Regions from separate parts of the Thermosinus thermophiluss DSM 23256 genome, predicted to be linked through region 3. Evidence: riboswitches for the same ligand, from Rfam matches in the RefSeq annotation. Region 3 holds a riboswitch; each other region holds the start of a gene.
What was found. A riboswitch is a leader RNA that binds a small molecule or an ion and turns the genes downstream of it on or off. The one in region 3 is predicted to bind lysine.
Positions count from the first base shown of each region.

Region 1 (4,212 bases), on a different contig from region 3:
ACTATTCGTTCTGCTATTTAACATAATTGAAGGGAGGGAGAACAATGGACATTTATAGCTATGCTGCTTTTGCTTATGGAATTACAGCCGCTATTTCCTTAGCCACGGTTGGTCTGATACTAATAATTAACAACCTTGTAAACCGCATTTAAAATGATCGAGGAGGGTTATTTATCATTGTTTTGGTAAAAATCTGGCTGTCCGTTTTTATACCTTGGGGATTTAAGCGTTGATTAAGAAAGCTTAATAGTTGATCCATATATAATTCGATGTCAGGGGAGTGTCCGGCAATCTGTGTAAATGGAATAATCTAACAATAATTTGTGCATAATAATAATGCTTTTATTCACACGCAGGATAGGGCAACGCTGGGGAGCGACCCGAGCGGCGAGTGAGGTTTGGCAGGGCGGATTCCTATAGGAGCCGCCTTTTACTGCCGCCCTGGAAAACAAAAGCGATAAACCCCGGGGGTCCGGGGGCAGAGCCCCTGGGCTATATAGCCATTTTACCCTGTAGCCGATCCTCAAAGAAGATCATCAACTGTCCGAATATTATTCCCCAGTTTCGGATCGGCATACTCCATTTCTTGGATATTTCCTGCACTGACATATAGACTGATTTCCTAACCGCATCGTCCGTCGGGTATATCGTCTTGGTCTTGGTGAACTTGCGTAACATCCGATGGAAGCCCTCCACCGCGTTTGTGGTGTATATCAGTGTACGGACCTCCTGCGGGTACTTGAAATAGGTGGACAGCTCCGCCCAGTTTGCGTCCCATGATTTAAGGATTTGCGGGTATTTCCTGCCCCACTTTTCACGAAACTCCTCCAGTCGGTATTCTGCATCCTCCAACGTCGGCGCTCCGTACACCTTCTTTAAATCCGCCATGACCGGCTTTATGTCCTTGTACGGCACGTATTTTGTGGAGTTGCGGATCTGGTGTATCACGCACAGCTGCTGCTCCGTTTTGGGGAAAACCGTCTCAATGGCGTTCGAGAACCCGCTAAGGTTGTCGCGACATGCGATGAAGATATCTTCCACGCCCCGGTTTTTCAACTCGTTGCATACGGTAACCCAGAAGCTCGCACTTTCGTTTTCTGACAGCCATATCCCCAGTATTTCCTTACGCCCTTCAAGATTGATCCCCAAGACGGAGTAAAGGCACTTATTGACAACACGGCTGTCCTTGCGTACTTTAAACATGATCCCGTCTAAGAAGACGATTGGATATATAGCATCGAGAGGCCGCGACTGCCATTCAACGACAGCCGGCATAAGTTTGTCAGTGATCCGGCTAATGAGGCTCGCTGAGGCTTCTACCCCGTATATATCGCGGAGGTGATCCTCAATATCACGGGTGGACATACCTTTGGCGTACATGGCCATAACCCTCGCTTCGATGTCGTCAGTGCGTGTCTGCCTTTTTTCGATGGCCTGCGGCTCAAAGGTGCCGTTTCGGTCGCGCGGAACCTTGATTTCGCTCTCGCCCCATTCGCTTTTTATTGTCTTTTTGCCGTAACCGTTGCGGCTATTGCCACTGTTATTTCCCAAAACGCTGTGCTTTTCATAACCCAGATGCTCGTCCATTTCGGCTTCAAGCATTTTTTCTAGCGCTCCGGAAAACAAATTCTTGAGTTTCGCCGTCAGCTCGGCGGGTGTTGTACAGCCTTCGCAGATCAGTGCTGCGAGCTGTATTTCCTTTTCGTTTAACTGTGTCATGGTGATATCTCCCTTTCATCATTCTATTGGAGATTATTGCCATTTACACAGTTTAGAATACATTCTCGATGTCAGGGATTGCTTCAATCGGAATATTATTTATTTCGCGGACACGCTCGATTAGTTCGGTTAAGTTAATTTTTTTCATTGAAATGCTGCACCTCGTTTGGTTTTATAGTCGCAGGATCAGTCTGACTTATCAGTTTCTTTTTTTTGGCGCGTAAACATTTTCGCCGCCGCTTACAACATTACCTGTTATAACACCCCAATAATCTCAATAACGAGTATACGCGTTTTTTCTAAAGGGAATATTTTCCATATTTTCGTTGTTTTTCTCCAGTTGACACGTAATGTACTTGCTGCTACACTTTAGTAGGAATTTAAATAAAGAAACTGTAGAGTAGAGGCGCGATAACTAAGAGTACCAAAGACTTTTGAGCAAATGGGTCTTTGCGAAAGGAGTTGTCGCCGAAGTCTGGGAAAATTGCTCGGTTTTCCCAGGCTGGGTCTGGGTCGAATAGGCACAGAACTGTCACCGAAATGTTTATTTCGGTGGAGCGCTATCTCAGAACTACGTTGGCTCTAAGGCCCAAGAATGCCTTTGAACAGGTGCTGAGATATCTCCTCGGTACCTGTTTTTTGTTTTGATAAAGATTAAAGAAGGAGGACAGAACATTATGAAGAGCAAGCCGCGACCTGAGTTAAAAAAAGGGCTGGGGTTGGCCGCGGCCACCGCGCTGGTCATGGGCAACATGATTGGCTCAGGTATTTTTATGATGCCGAACACGCTTGCCAACAGCGCTGGCCCTGGGGCTTCGCTCCTGGCCTGGGCCTTTACCGGCATCGGATCCATCCTGCTCGCGTTGACATTCGCCAATCTAGGCTCCCGATACCCGCAAACCGGCGGCCCGTACGCATTCTCCAAAATGGCCTTTGGTGAGTTTACCGGCTTTATCAATGCCTGGTCATACTGGATTGGGGCTATTATCGGCAATGCTGCTATTTTAACGGCTTTCGCCAGCTATTTATCCTTTTTCTTCCCGATCGTTAAAGAAAATGGGCTTGTGGCCTTTACTATTACATCTTTTCTGCTGTGGTTTTTCACGTTAATTAATATTAAAGGGGTACGGGAGGCCGGTCTTGTTACCCTTATCACTACCATCTTGAAAGTTGTTCCCTTAATTGTGTTTGTGATTGTCGGCGCCGGTCATTTCGACCTCAAAATTGCCGGGCCGATGTTTCCGGAGGGAAAGGGCATTGAAACTATCTCGGCTGCCGCTACCGCGACACTGTGGGCGTTCATCGGTCTGGAGTCGGCCACCGTTGCCGCCGGTGAGATACAAAACCCGGAGCGCAACGTCCGTCTGAGCACCATCTGGGGTATTGGCCTGACGACCGTGCTGTATCTGGCGATAAGCCTGGTAGCCATGGGCACGATGAGCCAAGATGCACTCGCGCAATCTTCCTCGCCGCTGGCTGATATTCTCAACCAGTATTCCGGCGGCTGGGGTTCGGAATTTATCGCTTTGGGCGCCCTTGTCTCCACCCTCGGCGCCACTGCCGGCTGGGTATTATCTACTGCCCGCATCAGTTTCGCCGCGGCCGAGGACGGTTTGTTGCCTAAGGGTCTCGCCTCCGTTCATCCTAAGTTTGCTACGCCGCACACTTCGCTTATTGTCAGCGGCATTATTGCTAACGTCATCCTTATCCTTAACTATGTAGATTCGCTGACAGCGGCCTATAACTTCATGATTTTATTAGCTACCTTATCCTTTTTGCCGCCGTACGTTTTTGCCGCGGCGGCCGAAATACTGCTACTGTCCAAACGTACCGGGCAGTTCTCTTTTGGGAATTTTATCAAAAATTCTTTCCTCTCGCTCTTGGGCTTCGCTTATGCCCTGTGGACCATCTACGGCAGCGGTGCCGAGGCTGTTATGTATGGCTTTTTGCTTATCCTTATCGGTATTCCCGTTTATCTGTATATGAAGCTTAGCAACCAGTCGGTTATGGAAACTGCAAATATTAATTCGTAACCGCTAAGACTGCCTCACTAATTAAGGTCTTGTTGCAGTTATTATTCTTCGACGAAGCTTTCTGAGGCAAATGTAAATAATTTAAAAAGCAGCAGGGCTCCACCACTACTGTGGTGGAGCCCTGCTGCTTTCTCAGGCCAAGAATGTGGCAGTTATTGTCCTTGCATTATTTTAGGGAGCGTCCAGTGTTCTCGGCCATAGCGAGAAGTTCGGGCTGGCTGTTGATGGCATCTGCCGGTCCCAAACCGCCGCCGACGATATTTTTCACGAGTTCCATCTTAAAAAAGTTGCCGAGCCAATGGTTTAGGTAGTCTGATAAAGATTGAAAAACTTCGGCAGGTGCGCCGCTGGCCGTAACGGTAATGTATTTTTTCCCCGGCAGATAACGTATTTGATAGTCCGCATCCATGAAGGTGTACCAGCGGTCAAAAAAATTCTTCATTTGTCCGGTCATTTGTCC
Region 1 covers NZ_FNBU01000003.1:21,836-26,047, forward strand. Annotated here, with positions in the region: gene BLQ99_RS02625 (DUF1836 domain-containing protein) at 149-310, opposite strand; gene BLQ99_RS02630 (IS256 family transposase) at 493-1,719, opposite strand; lysine riboswitch at 2,113-2,290, shown strand; gene BLQ99_RS02635 (amino acid permease) at 2,397-3,752, shown strand; gene BLQ99_RS02640 (flavodoxin family protein) at 3,919-4,212, opposite strand, start outside.
Region 1: linked by a shared signal. The riboswitch ahead of BLQ99_RS02635 (amino acid permease) and the one ahead of dapB (4-hydroxy-tetrahydrodipicolinate reductase) in region 3 are both predicted to bind lysine.

Region 2 (4,212 bases), on a different contig from region 3:
AAATATAGTCCTGAGCGTCAATAAGCGAGTCCAGGAAGGTGATAAGCAAAATCACGGCGCTAAAAACGACAGCGGCGCGGGGACTGTGAACAAACCTTGTAAGCGACTGCCGCCATGCGGGTGCGAGAGCAGTTGTCATGACGCCACCTCCCTATACCTTTTCCTCGAATTTAAAACCCATCAGGCCGGTGGGCTTAATGACCAGCACCAAAATCATGACAATAAAGGCAATGGCGTCGCGATAGCCCGAGGAAATATACACGGACGCGATATTTTCGGCCACACCGAGCATCAGCCCGGCCACCATCGCCCCGGTGATGCTGCCTACCCCGCCGAGCACGGCGACCGCCCAGCCCTTCAGGCCGGCCATGGCGCCCATCATCGGGTCGATTGCGTACAAAACACCGACCAGGACACCGGCGGCGCCGCCTAAGAGGCCGCTTACCCAGAAAGTGATGGTAACCAAATGGTTGACCTCAACCCCCATCAGGCTGACGGTCTCAATGTCCTGCGACGCGGCCAGCATGGCCTTGCCCATCATGGTACGGGTGATGAACCACTGCAGAAAGGCCATTATCACGAGGGTAACCACAAAAATGAACACCTGAAGGCTGTTAACCGTCAGCGAAGCGCCGCCAAACTGCAAGGTCATGACGGAAAAGTCCAGGGTAGGGGGATAGGCCCGGGAATGGGGCTCCCAGATAATGGCCGCCAGATTGCGCAAGAAAGTAGACGCCCCCAGCGCCGTAATAAACAGCGCCAGGCGGGGGCCATTGCGCAGGGGACGGTACGCCAGCCGGTCAATCAGAAAGGCCGTAAAGCCGCTGGCGACCATGGCCAGAATGAGGGCGGCAAAGAGGTTCAGCTTAAAGTGCGTAATGAGCAGAAAGCCCACAAAGGCGCCAATCATGAACACCTCGCCGTGGGTCCAGTTGATAAGACCGATAATGCCGAATACTACCGTCCAGCCGATGGCAATAAGGGAATAAATCCCGCCCAGGGCCAGACCGTTGATGATTTGCTGCAGCAAGAGCATCTTGTCACCCCCAAACTTTTAACCGCGGAGAGCGCAGAGGCGCGATCCCCATTATTGTATAGCAAAAAGCGGGAAGCAGCTATCGACCGCTTCCCGCGCTGCATTTTACTGGTACAGAACAAACTTGCCGTCTTTTACGGTGATATATAAGTACGGGCGGACCCAGTCGCCTTTATCGTTAAAGGTAACCGTGCCGGTAATCCCCTTGTAGCTAGTCTGGGCCATGGCATCCCGGATGTTTTCCCGGGTGATGGCGCCTTTCTCCGCCGCCTTCTTCATTGCCTCGGCCAGGACGTACATCTGGTCGTAACCGAGGGCGGCGAACGTATCGGGCTCCATATTATACTTTTCTTTATACTTCTTCACGAAACTTTGCACGGCCGGATCAGGATTGGAGGCCACGAAGGCGCCCAGGAAAATGGCCCCTTCCGCCGCCTTGCCGGCGATTTCCACGAATTTCGGGCTGTAGAAACCGGTGCCGCCGACGATTGGTATGGTGAGGCCGAGTTCGCGGGCCTGCTTGGTAATCAGGCCGCCGTCAGTATAGGTGCCGGCCACGGCCAGCGCGTCAACCCCCTGGGCCTTGATCCCGGTGAGCAGGGCCGAGTAATCTTTGTCGGTAGCCAGATAGGCCTGGTTGGACACGACCGTTACGCCATGCTGTTTGAGCGTGTCTTCGATCGCCGCCGTCAAACCCTTGCCATAATCGTTATTGGGGTACAAAATGGCGACCTTTTTGGCCCCCAGCTTCTTGGCGATCAAGTCGCCCATCAGGATGCCGACCTGGGCGTCCTGCACGGCCATGCGGAAAAAGTATTTGCTGATGCCGCTCAGTTTGGGCGTGCTGGACGAAACAACCGAGTGCGGCAGTTTGGCTTTATCGGTAATCGGCACCATCGCCAGCGTATTGGAACTCAGGCACGACCCCACGATGGCCATGACGTTTTTCTGGTCGGCGAATTTCTGCGCCCCTGCCGCCGCCTGCTTGGGATCGCCGGCATCGTCGTGGAAGAGGATCTCGATTTGCTGCCCCTTAATGCCACCGGCCTTGTTAATCTCCTCCCGGGCCAGTTCTATGCCGTTCTTATGGCTCACGCCGTAAGTAGCGCTGTCACCCGACAGCGGGTTAACCATGGCAATCACCAGATTGCCTTTGCCGGCCGACGTGCCGGAACTGCCGCCGCACCCGGCCGCCGCCACCAGGAAAATGAGTACCACCACCAAGGATAATAATTTCATATACTTGGACACGTACACCCCTCCTCTTTTTCAATGCCTAACTCCGTCCGGGTCGCTATTATGCCGCCCAAACCCCTCCCTGCTGCGAAAAGTCAATATACCATATGAAATGACCGCTCCAGATATGATCGGACATAAGTAAAGGCCCGGCAAGCTACTCACCGGGCCAAAAGACTGCTGCAGATATTTGCTGGAATATACGCCAGATGAGATAGCGCTCCACCAATTACGCAATTGGTGACAGTCCGGCGCCTGTTCGACGCAGGACCAGCATGACCGGTTCGGCAGCCGGCCATGCTTCGGCGGTCACCCTTTCCCTCCAGTTCAGCGATGCCCTTCTCCCTGGAGCTACTCATGTTGCCCGCACCTCTATCTTTGGACGTTCGGTATATTACTTTTGCGTTAATTGTATAATATTGGTAAACAGAATGTCAATAACTTTTTAATAATTTATTTTAGTTAAAATTTTATGTAAATATAAGCGGCATCGGCGCATGCATTTTTAACAAAACTGCAAAACCACCAAGGCCGCAAAGGGTAGCGGGCGCGACACGTGTCGCGCCAAAAAAGGGATACTTTTTAGAGCTTCGCGCCCTTTGCGTACTTGGCGGTTAAAAGCTTAATTACAGATAAACTTAATTACAGATAAATCTTAACGCCCGGCCCGAGCGGCAAGTCGAGCAGAATAAACACCATCAGCCAGGCGGTCCAGGCAACCAAAAAGCCGATGCCGAAGGGGAGCTGCATCGAGACCAAAGTGCCCATGCCGACCTTGGTGTTACTGGAGTACTTGGCCATAATGCCGAGCATCACCGGCAAATAATAGTTAAGCGGGGTAATGCTGTTGACCGAGCTCTCGCCAATGCGGTACGCCGCCTGAGTCAGCGCCGGCTCATAGCCTAACAGGCCGAACATGGGGACAAAGACCGGCGCTAAGATCAGCCATTTGGCCGAGCCGCTGACAATGAATAGGTCAACGAATGCGGAAAAGAGGATAAAAGCGAGGATAAGGGATATGCCGGTAAAGTCGAGTGCTTTCAGAAAATCGGCGCCCTTGATGGCCAGCACGGTGGCGAGGTTGCTTTTATTGAACCAGGCAATAAACTGGGCGGCGGAAAAAGCGGTGACGATAAAGCTGAGAATGCCGGACAGACCTTGCCCCATAAATTTAGCAACATCGCTTTCCTTTTTAATAACGCCTTTGCCAATGCCGAACGCGATGCCGACGGTCATGAAGAAGAAAAAGAGCAATGGAATAATGCCGTCCAGGAAGGGCGACTTAGGCAAAATGGCGTGCGTCTTGGGATCGCGCAAGAGGCCGTTTTCCGGAACCAGCAGGATGAGGAGCAGCGCCACATACCCCAGCGCGGCCCAACCGGCGTAGCGCAGGCCCTTTTTCTCTTCAGCGGTAAGCGCATGGTCGCTGGCCTTCATGTCAAAACCGGTTACGGGATGTAGCCGGTCAAGGCGCGGCCCCACCACTTTCTCGGCAATCAGCGTCCCGACAATCGTCAGGATAATGACGGACGAACTCATGAGATAATAGTTAATCAGCGGGTGGGCCGGCGAATTGGCCGTCTGCGGAATAGTACCGATGGCCGACTGGGTAATACCGGCCAGCAGCGCATCGGTGCCGGCGGGCAGTACGTTAGCGCTAAAGCCCGCCTGCGTGGCGGCGAAGGCGACCGACATGCCCATCAGCGGGTTGCGGCCCATGCTGGCGAATACGGCGGCCGCCGCCGCGGGGATAAAGACGGTGGCGGCGTCAGAGGCCAGGTTACCGTTGATGCCAAGGAAAAAGATGGTGCTGGTAACGGCCCAGGACGGGACGCCGAGCATGATCCGGCGGACAAAGGCGCTCACGAAACCGGTGGCTTCGGCCAGGCCCATGGCCAGCATCATAACGACGACCAGCCCCAGGGGCGGGAAGTTGACGA
Region 2 covers NZ_FNBU01000011.1:8,994-13,205, forward strand. Annotated here, with positions in the region: gene BLQ99_RS07895 (branched-chain amino acid ABC transporter permease) at 1-139, opposite strand, end outside; gene BLQ99_RS07900 (branched-chain amino acid ABC transporter permease) at 152-1,036, opposite strand; gene BLQ99_RS07905 (ABC transporter substrate-binding protein) at 1,142-2,287, opposite strand; lysine riboswitch at 2,480-2,655, opposite strand; gene BLQ99_RS07910 (AbgT family transporter) at 2,915-4,212, opposite strand, start outside.
Region 2: linked by a shared signal. The riboswitch ahead of BLQ99_RS07905 (ABC transporter substrate-binding protein) and the one ahead of dapB (4-hydroxy-tetrahydrodipicolinate reductase) in region 3 are both predicted to bind lysine.

Region 3 (4,212 bases):
AAAGTAGATTTAACCACTAACGGTATGTTTTTTTGCATTGCGATTTCCACGGCCCGCGGATGAATGACTTTTGCTCCCTGATGCGCTAACTGGCACACTTCGGCGTAAGTAATGGAATCTAAAATTTTAGCGTTGGTCACTATGCGCGGATCAGCAGTCATGATTCCGTCGACATCTGTGTATATCTCAACCATTTCGGCATTGAGAGCCGCTCCCAAAGCCGCCGCCGTAGTATCACTTCCTCCCCGCCCAAGCGTCGTGAATTCACCGTCGACAGTAACGCCCTGAAAGCCGCAAACCACTGGCGTTTTGCCCATCCTGAGCAAGCCCATCAATCGTGAAGGATCAACTTTTAAAATTCGACTGTTATTGAAATTATTATCGGTAATAACACCGGCCTGACCGCCGGTCAGCATGACCGCATCAATACCAGCTGCTTGCAGCGTGCCTGTCATGACTACCGCGGAGATGATTTCACCGCAATACATAATCAGATCTAGTTCGCGGGCAGCAATATGTTTGTATGCGGAGCGGGCAAGGTCAATCAGGGTATCGGTAGCATAATGGTCCCCTTTCCGCCCCATAGCGGAAACCACTACGACAGGACTAAACCCTTGCTCCATTGCGCTGTGAATTTTTTGGACAACAAGTTCTCTAACCTGGGAGGATGCGACCGAAGTCCCTCCAAATTTTTGCACAATTATACGCATCCGTCACACCTCATACTAATTTATGGTCAATCATGTACTCAGCAATTTGCAAGGCATTTAGGGCCGCTCCTTTGCGGATTTGATCCCCCACTACCCACATGTTGAGCCCATAAGTGACCGACTTATCGGGGCGAAGCCTGCCGACAAACACTTCATCGCGATTAGATGTATAAAGTGGCATTGGATAGAGCATTTCGGCGGGGTCATCCTGCACGATAACACCGGGAAAAGCGGCAAGGGCACTGCGTGCTTCCTCAACCGAGAGCGGCCCCGCTAATTCTAGGTTAATGGCTTCGGAATGACTGCGGTAAACAGGTACGCGAACCGTTGTAGCCGTAATGGCAATGCTATAATCGTTGAAAATTTTATGGGTTTCATGAACCATTTTCATTTCTTCTTTAGTGTAACCGTCTTCAACGAAAACATCAATCTGCGGTATCAGGTTAAAAGCAATCTGGTAGTGTTTGGGCAGGCTAGCGCTAGGCAGGATACGAGCCTCGACCGGGCGGTCTTCCATTATTGCCTTTACCTGGTCGGTTAATTCGTCGATAGCCTCTTTGCCGGCTCCGGAAACAGCCTGATAAGTAGAAACAACAACCCGTTTGATTTTTACTCGGTCGTAAATCGGTTTTAAGGCCATAGCCATAATAATCGTCGAGCAGTTTGGGTTGGCAATAATGCCTCTGTGATTTTTAATTGCTTCCGGATTTACTTCCGGGACAACAAGCGGTACATCGGGATCCATCCGGAAAGTGCTGGAATTGTCTATCACGACGGCGCCAGCTTTAACGGCTTCCGGAGCAAAAACCTTGCTGGCCGGTCCCCCGGCAAAAAGAGCAATTTGCACGTCTTTGAACGATTCGGCTTTTGCTTCTTCGACAGTATATGTTTCGCCCAAAACTTGCATCTGTTTGCCGGCAGACCTTTCGGAAGCAAGTAATTTTAACTTCCCCACCGGAAACTTACGCTCTTCAATTAGCTTAATAAATTCCTGTCCTACCGCACCGGTCGCTCCCAAGATTGCAACATTGTATTTCATAACTCTCGCCTCCTATTACTCAGTTCACTTCATAATGTTTTCCAGTCCGTAGACAAGTCCGTCGACGGTTAAAACCCGCTTGCACGCCAACAACACACCCGGCATGAAAGACTCACGGGAAATGGAATCATGGCGAATCGTTAACGTCTGCCCAAGACCACCGAAGATAACCTCTTGATGAGCCACATATCCGGGCAGTCGCACACTATGGATACGAATGCCTTCAAAATTGCCGCCACGGGAACCAGCCAGTTTTTCCACCTCGGCAGGATGTCCCTGATGCATACTGCCACGGTTCTGCATGATTAGCTCGGCCGTTCGCAGCGCTGTTCCTGACGGTGCATCCAGTTTTTGGTCGTGGTGCAGCTCAATAATTTCCACATGGGGGAAATATTTCGCAGCTTCCTGCGCCAGTTGCATCATAAGCACTGCGCCCACGGAAAAATTCGGGGAAATAATCGCATTTACACGACTTTGCTTGCATAATTCCCTTACTTCAGACACATCGGCCTCGCTAAGACCGGTAGTGCCGACTACGGGACAAACACCGTTTTTAATTGCGATACGGATATTGTTCATTACCGTATCGGGGTTTGTAAAATCAACCATAACCTGGGGTTTGGTTTCGTTAATGACCGTTTGCAGGTCGTTGCCAACGGTTACACCTATTTTGCCTGCACCGATCAGTTCACCGACATCATCAAAATTGGACTTGATGTCTACCGCACCTACAATGCTGAGTTGTTCGTCCCTATGTACTGCCTTCAAAACTTCGCGACCCATCTTCCCATAAGCTCCACACACCATTACCCGAATCATTACCTTTCACCTCCTATAAAAATAAGAAGCAGCCGGTGAACGCTATCTCACCGGCTGCCACTAGCAGACAGCCTTAAAGGGAACAAGAAACACTGGTGTTTCCCCGCCCTTAGTTGAGATAGCGCTCCACCAAAATTAACTTTGGTGACAGTGTTACACCTGTTCGGCGCAACACCAGCACGAAAGCTTGGCACTCTTTCGTACTTCGGCGGTCATCCCTTTCCTTTCAGATCCTGGACGCCACTCTCCCTGAAAGTACTCTTGAGGACCGCACCTCTACTCACCCTGCGCAGGTTTATTATTCATTTTACGTTCATTGTATAATAATGGTTACACCAGTGTCAAACATATTTAAAAAAATTTATTATTTTTCCTACCGGGCATTATGACTTTCTACGTCCCGAGCACCATTTTGCCGGAGAACTTGGGCCGCTTGCTGTACTTTCGTCGCATCAGACCGGATTACCGCTAAAATTCCGCCTTCAGCAACATGCTGCTCATAGCGCCGGCTCACCTCTGCCGGAATACCCCAGTCGATCAACCCTCCGGCAATACCCCCTGCTACCGCGCCGCTCAATGCCGCGGCAATAGGTCCGGCAGCAACGATCGGTCCAATACCAGGAATAGCAAGCGCTCCTGCCCCTACCATGAGACCGCCGATCCCACCCAATGTTCCGCCGGTAAGAGCGCCATCGGTAATATCGTCATCAACAAATTCAGTGTTATTTTGCCTTTTACGTTCTTTGGAGACAACATTGATTTCTTCCGTAGAAAACCCCTGGTTACGCAGTTCGCTTACCGCTTTTTCAGCCTGTTGGTGGGAATCAAAGACCCCGATAACCATTTTTACATTCTGACCACCGGTGCCAGTTTTAGCGGCTTGACCTTGAACAGCCGATTGTGTCACTGCCTGCGACTGCATGGATGTAGTTTGAGTCTTGGCATAACTTGTAACAACATTGTTTGTTGTACCTTGATTTTGTTGATTTGTATTGTTTGGTGCCATGGTATGCCCTCCTAACATTAATTGTATTACAATTTAATGTTAGTCTTCCCACCATCGCTTTTAATATTCGTCTTCGTAACGCTCGCGTCGCATACTACCAGCGTACAGGCGGTCAATGGCGTTGTTCAAGTCGACAATAACGACCTCATCGCCAATCCGTTTAATGGCATGCCACGGAATTGTCGAACTCCGGTTGTCACTGAAGAAACTGAATAACCCGCCACGGGTAGGTAATATTAGAGCGTTTATCCGCCCGGTTTTACTATCAAAAGTTAATTCACATTCATCAATTATGCCGAGACGGGTACCGTCACCAAGATTAATTACTTCTTTCCCTGATAGTTCACTTAGACGCATAGTATCCTCCCTCTATAAGTTCTATTTATGTAAAAGAAGGTAGAGTTTTAGAAACAGCGGCTGAATAATGGCTACGCCCAAGGAAATTAGCGCCAACGGGTCGATAGCGACAGTCAAAAGTCCCACCGTTGAAGGTATTTCCAATTTTAAAAAAGACACAAGCATAATCAGTGAAAGATATATTCCGCCTGCGGTCGCCACCAGTTCCTGTACGGCAAGCGAAACCGGCGACGGTTTGGTCTTGTTTTCATCAAGCATTTGCCGGAAACGGCACGCCCTAA
Region 3 covers NZ_FNBU01000002.1:3,712-7,923, forward strand. Annotated here, with positions in the region: gene dapG (aspartate kinase) at 1-698, opposite strand, end outside; gene BLQ99_RS01270 (aspartate-semialdehyde dehydrogenase) at 721-1,749, opposite strand; gene dapB (4-hydroxy-tetrahydrodipicolinate reductase) at 1,774-2,568, opposite strand; lysine riboswitch at 2,680-2,855, opposite strand; gene BLQ99_RS01280 (general stress protein) at 2,942-3,574, opposite strand; gene BLQ99_RS01285 (YlmC/YmxH family sporulation protein) at 3,635-3,931, opposite strand; gene BLQ99_RS01290 (hypothetical protein) at 3,953-4,212, opposite strand, start outside.